Regions from separate parts of the Pantoea sp. E956-1 genome, predicted to be linked through region 1. Evidence: predicted binding sites of a transcription regulator. Region 1 holds the regulator's gene; the other holds the start of a gene.

Region 1 (7,897 bases):
TACGCTGGGTCAGCTCGGCAAAGCGATGGCAATGATGTTTACCAGCCGCAACTCGGTGCTGCCGATTATTGGTGCGTTGCTGCTGGTCGGCTTCAGCATCAGTTCGCGCCGCCATTTCAATGCCTTCCTTGACCGTTCTGCCAGCAAAGTCGGCAAGGTCACTCAGGATCGTTTCCGCCTGACTATCCGTACCCTGTTCTGGTCTATCCTGGTGGCGCTGCCGCTGCCGGTATTATGGGGGGCGTTGGGTTATGGCCTGCAGAACGCCTGGCCCTACCCTATCGCCGTAGCGATTGGTGATGGCATTACCGCCACGCTGCCACTGCTGTGGGCGTTTATGATCAGCGCTGCCTTTGCCCGTCCTAACGGCCTGTTCATTGTGCATTTTCGCTGGCCGCAAAACCGGGTGGCGCGCGCCATGCGCTACTACTCGCTGAGCATCGGATTGATTGTGCCGCTGATTATGTTGCTGATCGCCTTTGGTAATCTGGAAGATCGGCAGTTCTCCTCGTCGCTGGGCCGTCTCTGTTTCATCCTGATCTGCGGGGCAATCAGCATTGTCACCGTGAGCCTGAAGCGTTCCGGGATTCCGCTCTATCTCGATAAAGAGGGAAATGGCGAGAACATGGTGAACCGGATGCTGTGGAACCTGATGATCGCCATGCCACTGATGGCGGCTCTCGCTTCCGCCGTGGGTTATCTGGCTACCGCGCAGGCGCTGCTGGCGCGACTGGAGACCTCTGTCGCCATCTGGTTCCTGCTGCTGGTTATCTATCACATTATCCGGCGCTGGATGCTGATTCAGCGTCGCCGGCTTGGCTTTGATCGCGCCCGTCAGCGCCGTGCCGATATGCTGGCTAACCGTGCGCGCAGTGAAGAAGAGAAGGAGCAAGGCTCTCTGAACACTGATGCGATTGAAATTGAAGAGCCGGTAATTGATCTGGATGCGATCAGTGCGCAGTCGCTGCGGCTGGTACGCTCTATCCTGATGCTTATCGCCCTGGTCTCCGTTATTGTGCTGTGGTCAGAAATCCATTCGGCTTTTGGCTTCCTGGAGAATATTCAGCTGTGGGACGTCAGCACTTCCGTGCAGGGCGTAGAGTCGATTCAGCCCATTACCCTGGGATCGGTGCTGATCGCTATCCTGGTATTTATCATCACCACCCAGCTGGTGCGCAATATGCCTGCGCTGCTTGAGCTGGCGCTGTTACAGCATCTTAATCTGACGCCAGGCACGGGTTACGCCATCACCACACTGACCAAATATCTGCTGCTGTTGATTGGCGGACTGATTGGTTTCTCAATGATTGGTATTGAGTGGTCGAAGCTGCAGTGGCTGGTTGCCGCGCTGGGTGTGGGACTGGGGTTTGGTTTGCAGGAGATTTTTGCCAACTTTATTTCAGGTCTGATTATCCTGTTCGAAAAGCCGATTCGTATTGGCGATACCGTGACGATTCGCGACCTGACCGGCAGTATCACGCGGATTAATACCCGCGCGACCACCATTACCGACTGGGACCGCAAAGAGATCATCGTGCCGAACAAAGCCTTTATCACCGAGCAGTTTATTAACTGGTCGCTGTCCGATTCCGTAACACGCGTGGTGCTCACCATTCCGGCTCCGGCGAAAGTCAGCAGTGAACAGGTGACCACCATTCTTATCCAGGCGGCTGAACGCTGCAGCTATGTCCTGGACACGCCGCAACCGGAAGCCTTCCTGGTCGATCTGCAACAAGGGATTCAGTTATTTGAACTTCGTGTCCATGCCGCTGAGATGGGACACCGTATGCCGCTGCGTCACGAACTGCATCAGTTGATTCTGAGCGGATTCGATCAGCACGGTATTGAGATGCCGTTCCCGCCGTTCCAGATGCGTATGGAAACCCTGGGCAAGAAACTGCCTGCCAGCAACGGCACACCCGCGGCCCGCGCCTATAAGTCCGGCGGACTGTAATGCAAAACGCCCGGCTAAGCCGGTGCTGGTCAGTTAAGCGACAGGTGATAACGCAGTCTGGTGCGTGCTGTTAAAAAGGGCACGAGAGTGGAGGCCTGAGCGCCTCTGCTGCTGCAAGGGCTATCCGCAGCGCGGAGGCGCGACGGTGGGCCAGGGAGGGCCGATCCCCGAACGGTTCGTCGGCACGACGTCAAAGCCGAAGGTACCGCGTGAGCGGCGCAAGGACGGCCCGGCAGCAGCAGAGCTGCGCTGGCCCGCACTGCAGCTCGCTCGCCCAGAAAAAAAGCTGCCACGTTTGACCGTGACAGCCTTTACCAATCTAATCTTTACTAATCAGCATTACGGCCAGGCCTGGTTTTTTCAGTCTGAGCCGTCAGTTACTGCTTAACGAACTCTTCGCCCTGGGCGATATCTTTCTTCAGCGTATCCAGCATGCCTGACAGCGCCTGCTGTTCGTAAGCGCTGAGGGTACCAATTGGCCTGCGTTCAGCAATACCGTTTTTACCCAGCAGCAGCGGTTGTGAGAAGAAGCGCGCATGTTCACCCTCGCCTTCTACGTAAGCACACTCCACCACATTAGCCTCACCATTAAGCGCGCGTACCAGTGACAAACCGAAACGTGCGGCTGCCTGGCCCATCGACAGCGTGGCCGATCCGCCACCCGCTTTGGCTTCCACCACTTCAGTGCCGGCATTCTGGATGCGTTTGGTCAGATCGGCCACTTCCTGATCGCTGAAACTGACGCCTTTGACCTGCGACAGCAACGGCAGAATGGTTACGCCGGAGTGGCCACCAATGACCGGGACTTCCACCTGGTCAGGCTGCTTGCCTTTCAATGCAGCCACAAAAGTATTGGCGCGAATGATATCCAGCGTGGTCACGCCGAACAGACGATTCTTGTCGTACACACCGTGCTTTTTCAGCACTTCTGCCGCAATGGCCACGGTGGTATTGACCGGATTGGTGATAACACCAATCAACGCTTTAGGTGCCGTAGTGGCAACCTGTTCGATCAGGTTACGAACGATGCCTGCGTTAACATTAAACAGGTCCGCGCGATCCATACCGGGCTTACGTGCGACACCAGCGGAAATCAGTACCACATCAGCACCCTGTAAGGCGGGTGTGGCGTCTTCTCCACTGAATCCCTGAATAGTCACTGCAGTAGGAATATGGCTGAGATCAACGGCAACACCGGGCGTAACCGGCGCGATGTCATAAAGTGAGAGTTCTGAACCTGCGGGAAGCTGGGTTTTGAGCAGAAGTGCGAGCGCCTGGCCTATGCCGCCAGCGGCACCGAGAACGGCAACTTTCATTCTTAACTCCTTATTAAGGTGGGGCAGAGATGGGCCGAAATTCTATCTGTGTCAGACCTTAATCAACTGCTCAGGCGAAGATAAATATCCGCTGTTAATTCTACGTGTTTTCACACTTAATCTCCGGATTCAAAAGTTACTTATCATTGCGCCTGAATGACCGACAACTATGCCGTCGTCAGACAGAGAACGGCTACGTGCGTTTTCTGTTACTACACCACCAATAATATAACAACTTTGCAACCTTCGCTTTCCGGAGCTGTGACGCGTGTTTTGGTCTGAGCGGATTTATTTGCTATTATCGCCGCCCGCTAGCCGCCCGAACGCTGCTCATCAATCGAACGATTGCATAAAAATGCATTTAAATGCATAATCACCACTCTGCCGCGGGCGGATGCGCGGTTATTCTCATTTTTTATTGGTAACCTATGCGAAACCCATCAAAACAAGACGATCTGGTTAAGGCTTTCAAAGCCTTATTAAAAGAAGAAAAATTCAGTTCCCAGGGCGAAATTGTTCAGGCGCTTCAGGATGAGGGCTTTGAAAATATCAATCAGTCCAAAGTCTCGCGGATGCTGACCAAATTTGGCGCAGTGCGCACCCGGAATGCCAGGATGGAGATGGTCTATTGCCTGCCCGCTGAACTGGGTGTGCCGACCACTACCAGTCCGTTAAAAAACCTGGTACTGGATATCGACTACAACGATGCACTGGTGGTGATTCATACCAGTCCGGGCGCAGCACAGCTGATTGCACGTATGCTGGATTCACTGGGTAAGTCGCACGGGATTCTTGGCACCATTGCCGGCGATGACACGATCTTTATTACCCGTGCGCGCGATTTCACCGTTAAGCAGTTGCACGGCGCAATCCTTACCCTGTTTGAACAGGAACTCTGATCGCGGACTGACGACCGGCCATCATGCGCCAGATCGTCAGTTCATCTCTCTGCTTACACCGTTCCACAACCCTCAACCGCTATCAAAGGTGTAATAAGCCTGGTTTAGCGCCCCTCGCTATTGGTCAGATCTATTACTCTGCTTCACGTTTTGCGCTATTTTACGCTGCTTTACATCACTGAATAGGCACCATTACCCGGATCCAGATCAAACTCCAGTCCGATACACCCCCGTCTTTCGCACTAATCGTTAAAGTGATCTATCTCACTGTTTTTGTAACTAAAAGCAGCGAAAAGGCTATTTTTTACCCTGTTTTTATAACGATAGGTTATTAAAAGTAGCCATAAGGATAAAGAATCACAAAAAAACATTATTAGCGGGGTATTAATTCCTTCCGTTATTAGTTCTATACTTCTTTTCGTGATGCAAATCACACTAAATAAAAAGATAAAAATAGACGACGAGGAAAAATCCATGAACGTAAAAACTACTATTGCTACCCTGAGCATTCTTTCAGCCCTCTCATTTGGTGCTGTGGCAGCAGAATCTATTGATGCGTCACAGGCACAGAATCTGCAGGCTGTCGGCACCATCAGTGTCAGCGGCGTGGCGGGTTCACCGATGGATATCAAACAGAAACTCAGCGACAAAGCCGATCAGCAGGGCGCAAAAGCCTATCGCGTGATTGAGGCATACAACAACGGCAACTATCACGCTACCGCCGCACTGTATAACTAAGGCGTAACCGATAATGCCATCAGCTCTCTGTCTGACGCGCCCTTTTGCGCTCCGGAGAGCTGAAGCAGAAATTTCAGGAGAGTTGACCATGAAAATGAAATTAGCTATCGCTGCACTGAGTCTGGCATCCCTGTTCTCCGTGGGTGCTAACGCCGCCAGCCTGGTGTCCAGCGAACAGGCACAGGGTCTGCAGCCAATGAATCAGACCATCAGCATTGGTGGACGAAATGGCGACCAGACGCATATCCGTCAGGTGCTGTCAGAGAAAGCGGATGCCCAGGGCGCGAGCCACTATCGCATCATCGAAAACAACCAGGATAACACCTGGCACGTTACCGCTGAGCTTTATAAATAATTAACCGTGATGATGCCTGAATGGCGTCAGAAGATATCGACGACCCGCCTTTACGAGTAACCGCAGGTTGTTGAATGTATTGAGGAGACGAACATGAATATCAAAACAACCATCGCTACAGTCAGCTTGCTTTCCGTCATCGCGTTCGGCGCATCAGCCGCACAGCTGGTCACCGGAGCGCAGACGCAGAACCTGCAGCCTGCGGGCACCGTGACCATCAGTGGAACCGCGGGATCGCCAATGGATTACCGCGCTGAGCTTTCTCAGAAAGCGGATGAACAGGGTGCCAGCGCCTATAAAGTTATTGAGGCGCGCACCGGTGATAACTATCACATCACTGCACAGCTTTATAAGTAATTCCTCGTCAGATTTATGACGAACCCTTTGGCCCCGCTCGCCGGGGCCTTTTTTCATCTGACGTTTTATCTGACGTTAAAGTGAAGCTGGCCTTCCAGCTCTTCTTCCGCTTCATCAAATAACAGTATCAGCGCGCCATAACGCCGTCGCTGTCCCCTGCCCAGATTAACAAATTCAATCTCCAGCGGCAGCGGTAACCGATCGCCCGTCACCACATCCCATAATCCATCCAGATCGCAGATGCGGCGCTCTTCCAGCGCAAATCGCTCGCTGAACTGGCGGAAGAAATGGGCCTGATCGACAATTTCATTAAAATCAAAACGCTCGATTTTCATGCTGACGGCTCCCATGCTCCGTCTGCGGGCGACCTTTGCCGCCCGTTACTGTCCGCTAGCTCAAACCGCCAGGTGCAGCGCTTTGACCTCCAGGTACTCTTCCATGCCCAGTACCGAACCTTCGCGGCCCAGCCCCGACTCTTTTACACCACCAAACGGCGCCAGCTCGGTTGATACGGCACATTCATTGATGCCGATCATGCCGCTTTCCAGCGCGGCTGAAACACGGAACACCCGCTGCAGATTCTGGGTGTAAAAGTAAGCGGCAAGGCCGAACGGCGTATCGTTAGCGCGGCGGATGACGTCATCTTCATCATCAAAGCGGAAGCAGGCAGCCACCGGACCAAAAGTCTCCTCCTGCGCCAGCTGCATCCCTTCGTGCGCCTCAGTAATCACAGTAGGCTGCCAGAAGTTGCCACCCAGCGCATGTCGCTCGCCACCCGCCAGTAATTTGCCGCCTTTTGCTACCGCATCATTGACGTGCTGTTCAACCTTTTCCACTGCCGATGCCTCAATCAATGGCCCGACAATGACGCCCTCTTCCATGCCGTTGCCCACCTTCAGCTTGTTCACTTCGGCAGCCAGCTGCTGAGTAAAACGATCATAAATAGCATTGTGAATGTAGAAGCGGTTTACGCTGACGCACACCTGGCCCGCATTACGGAATTTATTGGCAATGGCGCCCTGTACGGCGGCATCAATGTCGGCATCGTCAAACACGATATAGGGGGCATTACCACCGAGCTCCATCGACACTTTTTTCATGGTTTCGGCAGCATTGCGCATCAATAGCTTGCCCACCTGGGTGGAGCCGGTAAATGAGATTTTACGCACCACTTTGCTGGCCATGATCGCATCGCTGATGGCATGGGTATCACCGGCTACCGCATTCAGTACGCCATCAGGCACGCCGGCCTCCTTCGCCAGCGCCAGCAGGGCAAAGGCGGAAAGTGGCGTGTTATTGGCAGGTTTGATAATACCGGTGCAGCCTGCAGCAAGGGCTGGCCCCAGTTTGCGGGTGAGCATCGCCATCGGGAAATTCCACGGCGTAATGGCAGCCACAACGCCAATCGGTTCGCGAGTTGCCAGAATACGGGAGCCGGGTTTAGCTGGCGGGATGATCTCACCATTGGTCCGTTTCGCCTGCTCGGCGAACCACTGAATAAAACTGGCGGCGTACTCAACTTCCCCTTCCGCCTCTTTCAGGGGCTTGCCCTGTTCGGTCGTCATCAGCTGTCCCAGCCAGCGCTTGTTCTCAATGATCAGCTGATACCAGCGAGTGAGAATTTCAGCGCGTGCTTTTGCAGTCTGCGCCCGCCAGACGGGAAATGCGCGCTCCGCTGCGGCGATAGCCTGTTCCGTTTCCGCTTTACCCGCTTTTGCCACCTGAGCAATCACCTCACCGGTCGCCGGATTGGTCACGTCAAAGGTGGAGGCAGCGTGATGCCACTGACCGTCCGCTAAATAGCCGGTCCGGAACAGTTCGCTCTCTTGCAGTGATTTCATTGATTCGCTCCTGTCAGTTTTGCTCTTCCGTCTGGAGAGTATAGTTGGCAAAAGCGACAGATTTTGTGATGGGCGGGGATTGCGCAGGCCGCTGCAGGTCACAGCGGCCAGATTCAGATTTGGATGAGCGTGTTCTGGTACTTATCCAGCATCATAGCCAGTCGTTTTACCGGTTCCGTTACGCTGGCGGGTGCCTCGTAATGGGCCAGTTTTTCCTGATAGACATCCAGCTCTTTCAGCAGACGTTCAAAATAGTAACGCCGCTTGTCATCGCTGCTGGCGGAGATCACCCGATCAGCGGTGTAACGCAACTGCCGGTGAAAAGCAGAGAGATCGGCATTCACCGGCACTTCTGCGTCGCGTAACCGCTGATGACCGATGATCAGTGTCAGGGCGATGCGATATTTGTTGATATCGCCCGGAAACAGGTTGAGCAG
Region 2 (7,897 bases), on a different contig from region 1:
CGATATGGTGAGCTTCACGGAACGGCACGCCTTTAGCGACCAGATAGTCAGCCAGTTCAGTGGAGTTTGCGTAACCCTGTTCAGCCGCTTCCTGGCAGCGCGGACGTTTAACCTGCAGGCCATCCAGCACCAGTACTGACATATGCAGACAGTCGAGCCAGGTGTCGAGCGCGTCAAACAGCCCCTCTTTGTCTTCCTGCATATCTTTGTTGTAGGCCAGCGGCAGACCTTTCAGCGTCATCATCATGCCGGTCAGCGCGCCCTGCACCCGGCCACACTTGCCACGAATCAGCTCCAGCGCATCCGGGTTTTTTTTCTGCGGCATCAGCGATGAGCCGGAGGTCACTTTATCTGACAGCTCGATAAAGCCCGCTTCACCGGTGTTGAAGAAGATCATATCTTCGGCGAAGCGCGACAGATGCACCATGCCGATGGCAGCATCAGAGAGCAGCTCCAGCACATGATCGCGGTCTGATACGGTATCCAGACTGTTGCGCGTGGCAGACGCAAAGCCCAGCCAGCCTGCCAGTTGCTGACGATCGATCTCATACGCGGTACCGGCCAGTGCGCCACAGCCCAGCGGGCTGACATCGAGCCGCTTCAGCGTATCCTGCAGACGACTCTCGTCACGCGCCAGCATTTCAACGTAGGCCAGGCACCAGTGCGCAAACGTCACCGGCTGCGCACGCTGCAGATGCGTGTAGCCCGGCATCACCGCATCCTGATTGGCTTCGGCGGTGACCAACAGCGCCTGCTGCAGATCACGGGTGGCACCCAGCAGTGCCTCAATCTGCACCTTGCACCACAGCTTGAGATCGGTCGCGACCTGATCGTTACGGCTCCGGCCGGTGTGCAGTTTTTTACCCAGCGCACCCACCTTGTCGATCAGCTGGCCTTCAACCCAGCTGTGGATATCTTCGGCGTCGCTCTGCAGAATCTGCTCAGGATTCTCACGGACTTCATCCAGTAACGTATTCAGGGCCGCTTCCAGCTGCTGCTGCTCATCCTGAGTCAGAACATTTACCGTCACCAGCGCTTTGGACCAGGCAACAGAGCCAATAATGTCCTGCTCTGCCAGGCGGTAATCGAAGCGCAGCGAGTCATTGAACTGTTTAAAACGTTGATCCGCTGCCTGAGTAAACCGTCCACCCCAAAGTGCCATGTGAAAACTCCTCTGAATCGTTAAACAAGAGGCGGCATAAATGCCGCCCCTGAAATGAAACTGTGAGGCGAGGCGCACCTCGCCTGAAAATTACTTCTTCTGCTCGTTCAGGGCGCGGATACGCGAAGAGAGCGAGAACAGACGGATAAAGCCGCCCGCATGACGGTGATCGTACACTTCATCTTCACCAAAGGTGGCGAACTCTTCCGAGTAGAGGCTGTTCGCGGAACGCTTCTGGGTGGCTGTTGCCTGGCCTTTGTAGAGCTGCAGCACCACTTCACCGTTAACCTCTTCCGCCAGCGATTCGGCAGCGGCCTGAATCGATTTACGCAGCGGGGCGAACCAGCGACCGTCATAAACCACATAGGACATCTCATGGCCGAGCTGCTCACGCCATTTGAAGCTATCGCGATCCAGCACCAGCTGCTCAACCGCACGCAGCGCATTGACCATGATGGTGCCGCCAGGGGTTTCGTAGCAGCCGCGGGATTTAATCCCTACCAGACGGTTCTCAACGATATCGATACGGCCGACGCCATGTTTTGCGCCCAGCACGTTAAGTTTTTCCAGGCACTGGAACGGACTCAGTTTTTCGCCGTTAACCGCCACAACCCGACCTTTTTCCACGGTCACGGTCACTTCTTCAGGCTGGTCAGGCGCTTCCAGCGGATCGACAGTCCAGACCCAGCAATCTTTATTTGGTGCATTGGCCGGGCTTTCCAGCACGCCACCTTCGGTAGAGATGTGCCAGGCATTCTCGTCGCGGCTGTAGATTTTCTCCAGTGACGCGGTGGTCGGAATGTTGCGCTCTTTCAGGTAGTCCAGCAGCGCTTCACGTGAACGCAGGTTCCATTCACGCCACGGGGCCACCACTTTCAGCTGCGGTGCCAGCGCGGTGTAGGTGGTTTCGAAACGCACCTGGTCATTCCCTTTACCGGTTGCGCCGTGACACAGCGCATCCGCACCCACTTTCAGCGCCAGCTCAACCTGGGCTTTAGCGATGATAGGACGCGCCATTGAAGTGCCCAGCAGATAGGTGCCTTCATAGAGGGCGCCAGTCTGCAGCACCGGATAGACATAGTCGCTGATGAACTCTTCACGCAGGTCAACCACGTGGCATTCAGATGCGCCGGACTGCAGGGCTTTCTTCTCTACACCTTCCAGATCGCCGCGCTCCTGACCGATATCCGCGACAAAAGCGACGACTTCACAGCCGCCGTAGTTCTCTTTCAGCCATGGAATGATGGCCGAAGTATCAAGACCACCGGAGTAAGCCAGAACGATTTTTTTGATGTTTTGCGTTTGCATTTCGTAATCCTTGAATCAGAGTCGTTAAGCGAGAATCCGGGTGCCAATCGACACGCCGTTAAACAGGTCAGGTAGCCGCTCAGCATGACGCCAGCTGGCAATATCCACCGGACGGCCCAGAGTACGCGCCGCATCAAGCGCAGCGTGCACTTTCACAATCATGCCGTCGGTAATAATGCCCTGGGTAATCAGCTGCTCAGCTTTGTCGGCGGTCATCTCTTCGATGCGCTGACCTTTGCCGTCGAGAATACCACTGACGTCTGACAACAGGACCAGATCAGCGCCCAGCGTCGAGGCCAGTGCGGTCGCCGCCTGGTCAGCGTTAACGTTCATCAGTTCGCCGCTGTCAGTAATACCAATTGAGCTCACCACCGGCATATAACCAGCCGCCAGCAGGGTGTTCAGCAATGCCGGATCGCCCGGCATTGCGTGGCCAACATGGCCGAGTTCTTCATCGAAAGGTGTGACGTTCACGATGCCCGCATCACCCAGGCAGAGGCCCACCGCGTTAATGCCCGATTTTTTTGCCCAGGCCAGCAGCGTTTTATTCGCGGTTCCCGCCAGCGCACCGGTAATAATGTCAATCTGATCGGCTGGTGTGACACGCAGGCCATTTTTCTTCTTCACCGGCAGCGCCAGCTTTTTCATCAGTTCATCCACCAGGCAACCGCCGCCGTGGACAATGATCAGCGGGCGCTGATGGGCGCTGCGGTAGGTCAGCAGCGCTTCAAACAGGCGGGCCAGCGCTTCTTCGCTGTCTAACAACACACCGCCCAGCTTGATAATCAATGGATTGGTCATGGTTTATTTATCCGTTAAATCAGTGACTGCGTTTCAGGGAAGCCGAACCGGATGTTCAGGCACTGTACCGCCTGCGATGCCGCGCCTTTCAGCAGATTATCTTCGGCGGCCACGACAATCAGATGCTCGCCCTGCACTTCAAAACCGATATCGCAGTAAGGCAGGCCCACAACGGCTTTTAGCGCCGGCACGCCCTTTTCATAGAGCCGCACCAGCGGCTTGTTGTCATAGGCGCGATGGAAAACGGCGGCAATATCTTCACGGCTGACACCCGCTTTAAGACGGCAGGTGATCGTTGCCAGGATACCGCGCGGGAAGTTACCCAGATGCGGAGTGAAGATCACCGGCGTACCAAGGTGCGCGACGATTTCCGGGTGATGACGATGATTGAACAGGCCGTAAGGCTGCAGGCTCACTTCGCAGAAGCTGGTGCCGACATTGGCTTTACGTCCGGCACCGCTCACGCCGCTGGTGGCGTTGATTACCGGCCACTGCGCCTCGTTTAACAGTCCGGCATCCACCAGGGGCTTCAGCGCCAGCTGCGCAGCGGTCGGATAGCAACCTGGCACAGCCACCAGCTGCGCCTGCTGAATTTTCTCATGCTGATATTCGGCAAGGCCGTAAACGGCTTTATCCAGCCAGTCGCCATGCTGATGGGTGAAGCCATAAAAGCGGGTATAAAAGTCTGCGTCATTGACGCGGAACGCGCCCGACAGGTCGAACACCATACAACCAGCCTTGAGAAATTCCGGCGCCAGATCGTGACTGACTTCGTGGGCCGTCGCCAGGAACACCACATCCACCTTGTCTGCCCACTCGGCCGCGCTGCTCAGCGGCTGCAGCGGCAAATCCACCACACCTTTCAGCTGCGGATGAAGATCGGAGAGGCGCTTGCCGGCATCAGGGCTTTGCGCCGAAACCGCCAAAGCGGTTATGTTGATATGTGGATGGCGATTCAGGAAGGTGGCAAGCTCTGTACCAGCATAACCACTGGCACCAACGATCAGCGTATTCAACATCAGGCTGTAACCCTTTTTACAGTCGCACGTTCCGGGTCGCGGCCTTGCCCCGTTACCCACCCTGTCATCTGCAGTGATTTAAGGTTCCCTTGCAGAGGACGTTAATGTATTTTTATTCACTATTACTGCATGAATATGGATACATCCTAACCCAAGGACCGTCAACAGTGAAGACAAAATTACCGCCTTTTATTGAACTGTACCGCCAGTTAATCGCAACACCGTCGATCAGCGCAACCGATGCCGCACTGGATCAGAGTAATGAAACTTTAATCAATTTGCTGGCCGGCTGGTTTCGCGACCTCGGCTTCAGCGTTGAAGTGCAGCCGGTGCCCGGCACCCGCAATAAATTTAATATGCTGGCGCGTACCGGAAGCGGTGCGGGCGGCCTGCTGTTAGCGGGTCACACCGATACCGTTCCTTTTGATGATGGTCGCTGGACACGCGATCCCTTTACCCTGACCGAGCACGACAACAAGCTCTATGGCCTGGGTACGGCAGACATGAAAGGCTTCTTCGCCTTTATTCTCGATACGCTGCGCGATGTGGATGTCAGCACGCTGAGCAAGCCGCTCTATATCCTCGCTACGGCCGATGAAGAGACCACCATGGCTGGCGCCAAATATTTTTCTGAATCGACGCAGCTGCGCCCCGACTGCGCCATCATCGGTGAACCAACCTCGCTTAAACCGGTGCGTGCGCACAAAGGTCACCTGTCGAATGTGATCCGTATTGAAGGGAAGTCGGGCCATTCCAGCGATCCCGCCCGAGGGGTCAATGCCATTGAGTTGATGCATGAGTCGATCACCCACCTGATGCAACTGCGTAATACGCTGCAGGAGCGTTATCACCATGATGGCTTTGCCATTCCCTACCCCACCATGAATTTTGGTCATATTCATGGGGGTGACGCCGCTAACCGTATCTGCGCCTGCTGTGAACTGCATATGGATATCCGGCCGCTGCCGGGACTGTCGCTGGGCGATCTCGATGGGCTCCTGAACGAGGCACTGGCACCAGTCAGTGCACGCTGGCCGGGCCGTGTCACAGTAGCTGAACTGCATCCGCCGATTCCCGGCTACGAGTGTCCGGCAGATCATGAACTGGTCAGTGTGGTCGAGAAATTGCTGGGTATACCCACTGAGGTGGTGAACTACTGCACCGAAGCGCCTTTTATTCAGCAGCTCTGCCCGACGCTGGTACTGGGTCCGGGGTCGATTGAGCAGGCACATCAGCCTGACGAATTTATTGATACTGCATTTATTAAGCCGACAAGGGCGCTTATCAGTCAGGTTGTGCAGCATTTTTGTCACTGATTAACAGCAAATGGGGCATTTCACTGAATTAACAGTAAAATGCCCCTTCATTCTGCGGGATTTAGCAATAAGAATAACTTATCCCGCTTCCTTACCCATAAATTCTACCAATTTCCGTTATTTAGCCGCATCTTCAGCGCACTTTAACGCATTTGACGAACGCAACATTACGTGGCTAGATAAAAGACGATGTTATGCCCACCGGGTGATTATCCAGAACGTTTCAGAATGCGGACAGGCGGCAACGGAGCCGGTTCCCTGTAGATTAGGGGGGAACACGATGTTGCTGATTTTTCTGCTGCCTGAAAGGTCGGGTGTAGAAGTTTTTCAAGACGATAAGGGTGTCAGGGTCCAATGAACGAACAATATTCCGCAATGCGAAGTAATGTCAGTATGCTCGGCAAACTGCTCGGGGATACGATTAAGGATGCACTGGGAGAGAACATCCTCGACCAGGTGGAAACCATCCGTAAGCTCTCTAAGTCATCCCGCGCAGGAAACGACACTCATCGTAAAGAACTGCTCAATACGTTGCAGAACCTCTCCAACGAGGAGCTTCTGCCGGTTGCTCGCGCTTTTAGCCAGTTTCTGAATCTCACCAACGTGGCTGAGCAGTATCAGACCATCTCGCAAAGTGGCGAGGGTGAGAACCATCCTGAACTGCTGAAAAAGACCTTTGATATCCTGAAGCAGCAGAAAGATATCAGCGAAAGCGACATCCTTGCGGCCATTGAGTCGCTGTCACTGGAGCTGGTGCTGACGGCTCACCCGACTGAAATCACCCGCCGTACGCTGATTCACAAGCTGGTCGAGGTTAACAGCTGCCTGAAACAGCTCGATCACAGCGACGTCTCCGACTACGAACGTAACCAGATTATGCGCCGTCTGCGTCAGCTGGTGGCACAGGCGTGGCACACCGATGAGATCCGCAAATATCGTCCGACCCCTATCGACGAAGCCAAATGGGGCTTTGCCGTAGTGGAAAACAGCCTGTGGGAAGGCGTACCCGCTTTCCTGCGTGAGCTGAACGAACAGGTAGAAGAGGCGTTCGGCATTAAGCTGCCGGTCGATTTCGTGCCGGTTCAGTTCACCTCATGGATGGGTGGCGACCGCGACGGTAACCCTAACGTTACGGCGGCGATTACCCGCCACGTTATGCAACTGAGTCGCTGGAAAGCCACTGACCTGTTCCTGCGCGATATCGGCGTATTGATCTCTGAGTTGTCGATGTCAGAGTGCACTGAAGAGATCCGTGAACTCAGCGGCGATCCGGAAGCGCTTGAACCTTATCGTATGATCCTGAAACGTCTGCGCAGCCAGTTAATGACTACCCAGTCATTTTTGGAACGCCGCCTGAAAGGTGAACGTCTGCCGCGCCCGGCCGATCTGCTGGTCTCCAACGCTCAGCTGTGGGATCCGCTGTTTGCCATCTATCAGTCACTGCAAAAGTGCGGCATGGGCATCATCGCCAACGGTCAGTTGCTTGATACGCTGCGCCGCGTGAAATGCTTCGGCGTGCCGCTGGTGCGTATCGATCTGCGTCAGGAGAGTACCCGTCACACCGAAGCGATTGCTGAAGTGACCCGCTATCTGGGCCTCGGCGATTATGAAAGCTGGTCCGAAGCAGACAAGCAGGCCTTCCTGATCCGTGAACTGAATTCCAAGCGTCCGCTGCTGCCTCGCAGCTGGGAACCCAGCGATGAAACACGTGAAGTGCTGGAGACCTGTCGCGTCGCGGCTGAAGCGCCACAGGGTTCTATCGCCGCCTATGTTATCTCGATGGCGAAAACCCCTTCTGACGTGCTGGCCGTGCATCTGCTGCTGAAAGAAGCAGGCATCGGTTATGCCATGCCGGTTGCACCGCTGTTTGAAACGCTTGATGACCTGAATAACGCCAATGACGTGATGAGCCAGCTGCTGAGCATCGACTGGTATCGCGGCTTTATTCAGGGCAAACAGATGGTGATGATTGGCTATTCTGACTCGGCGAAAGATGCCGGTGTGATGGCCGCCAGCTGGGCGCAATATCAGGCACAGGATGCCCTGATTAAAACCTGTGAGAAAGCCGGGATTTCACTGACGTTGTTCCATGGACGCGGTGGCAGCATTGGCCGTGGCGGCGCACCCGCCCATGCAGCGCTGCTGTCGCAACCGCCAGGCAGCCTGCGCGGCGGTCTGCGCGTGACTGAACAGGGCGAGATGATTCGCTTTAAATATGGTTTACCCGCCGTGACCATCGCCAGCCTGTCGCTTTACACCGGCGCAATTCTGGAAGCGAACCTGATGCCGCC

The links. The regulator ArgR, encoded in region 1, controls arginine synthesis, uptake and breakdown. The targets are predictions, from matches to a motif close to ANTGAATAAAAATACANT.
Region 2: a site for ArgR is predicted at 4,394-4,411, ahead of argC (N-acetyl-gamma-glutamyl-phosphate reductase). Genes of this name have one in related genera too.

Annotation. Positions count from the first base shown of each region.
Region 1 covers NZ_CEUYZP010000012.1:103,995-111,891, forward strand. Annotated here, with positions in the region: gene mscM (miniconductance mechanosensitive channel MscM) at 1-1,954, shown strand, start outside; gene mdh (malate dehydrogenase) at 2,332-3,270, opposite strand; gene argR (transcriptional regulator ArgR) at 3,699-4,169, shown strand; gene yhcN (peroxide/acid stress response protein YhcN) at 4,644-4,907, shown strand; gene AC0T7J_RS21855 (YdgH/BhsA/McbA-like domain containing protein) at 4,996-5,262, shown strand; gene yhcN (peroxide/acid stress response protein YhcN) at 5,356-5,619, shown strand; gene AC0T7J_RS21865 (barstar family protein) at 5,685-5,954, opposite strand; gene AC0T7J_RS21870 (NAD-dependent succinate-semialdehyde dehydrogenase) at 6,015-7,460, opposite strand; gene aaeB (p-hydroxybenzoic acid efflux pump subunit AaeB) at 7,574-7,897, opposite strand, start outside.
Region 2 covers NZ_CEUYZP010000016.1:9,455-17,351, forward strand. Annotated here, with positions in the region: gene argH (argininosuccinate lyase) at 1-1,162, opposite strand, end outside; gene AC0T7J_RS24050 (argininosuccinate synthase) at 1,253-2,470, opposite strand; gene argB (acetylglutamate kinase) at 2,495-3,271, opposite strand; gene argC (N-acetyl-gamma-glutamyl-phosphate reductase) at 3,286-4,290, opposite strand; gene argE (acetylornithine deacetylase) at 4,458-5,606, shown strand; gene ppc (phosphoenolpyruvate carboxylase) at 5,961-7,897, shown strand, end outside.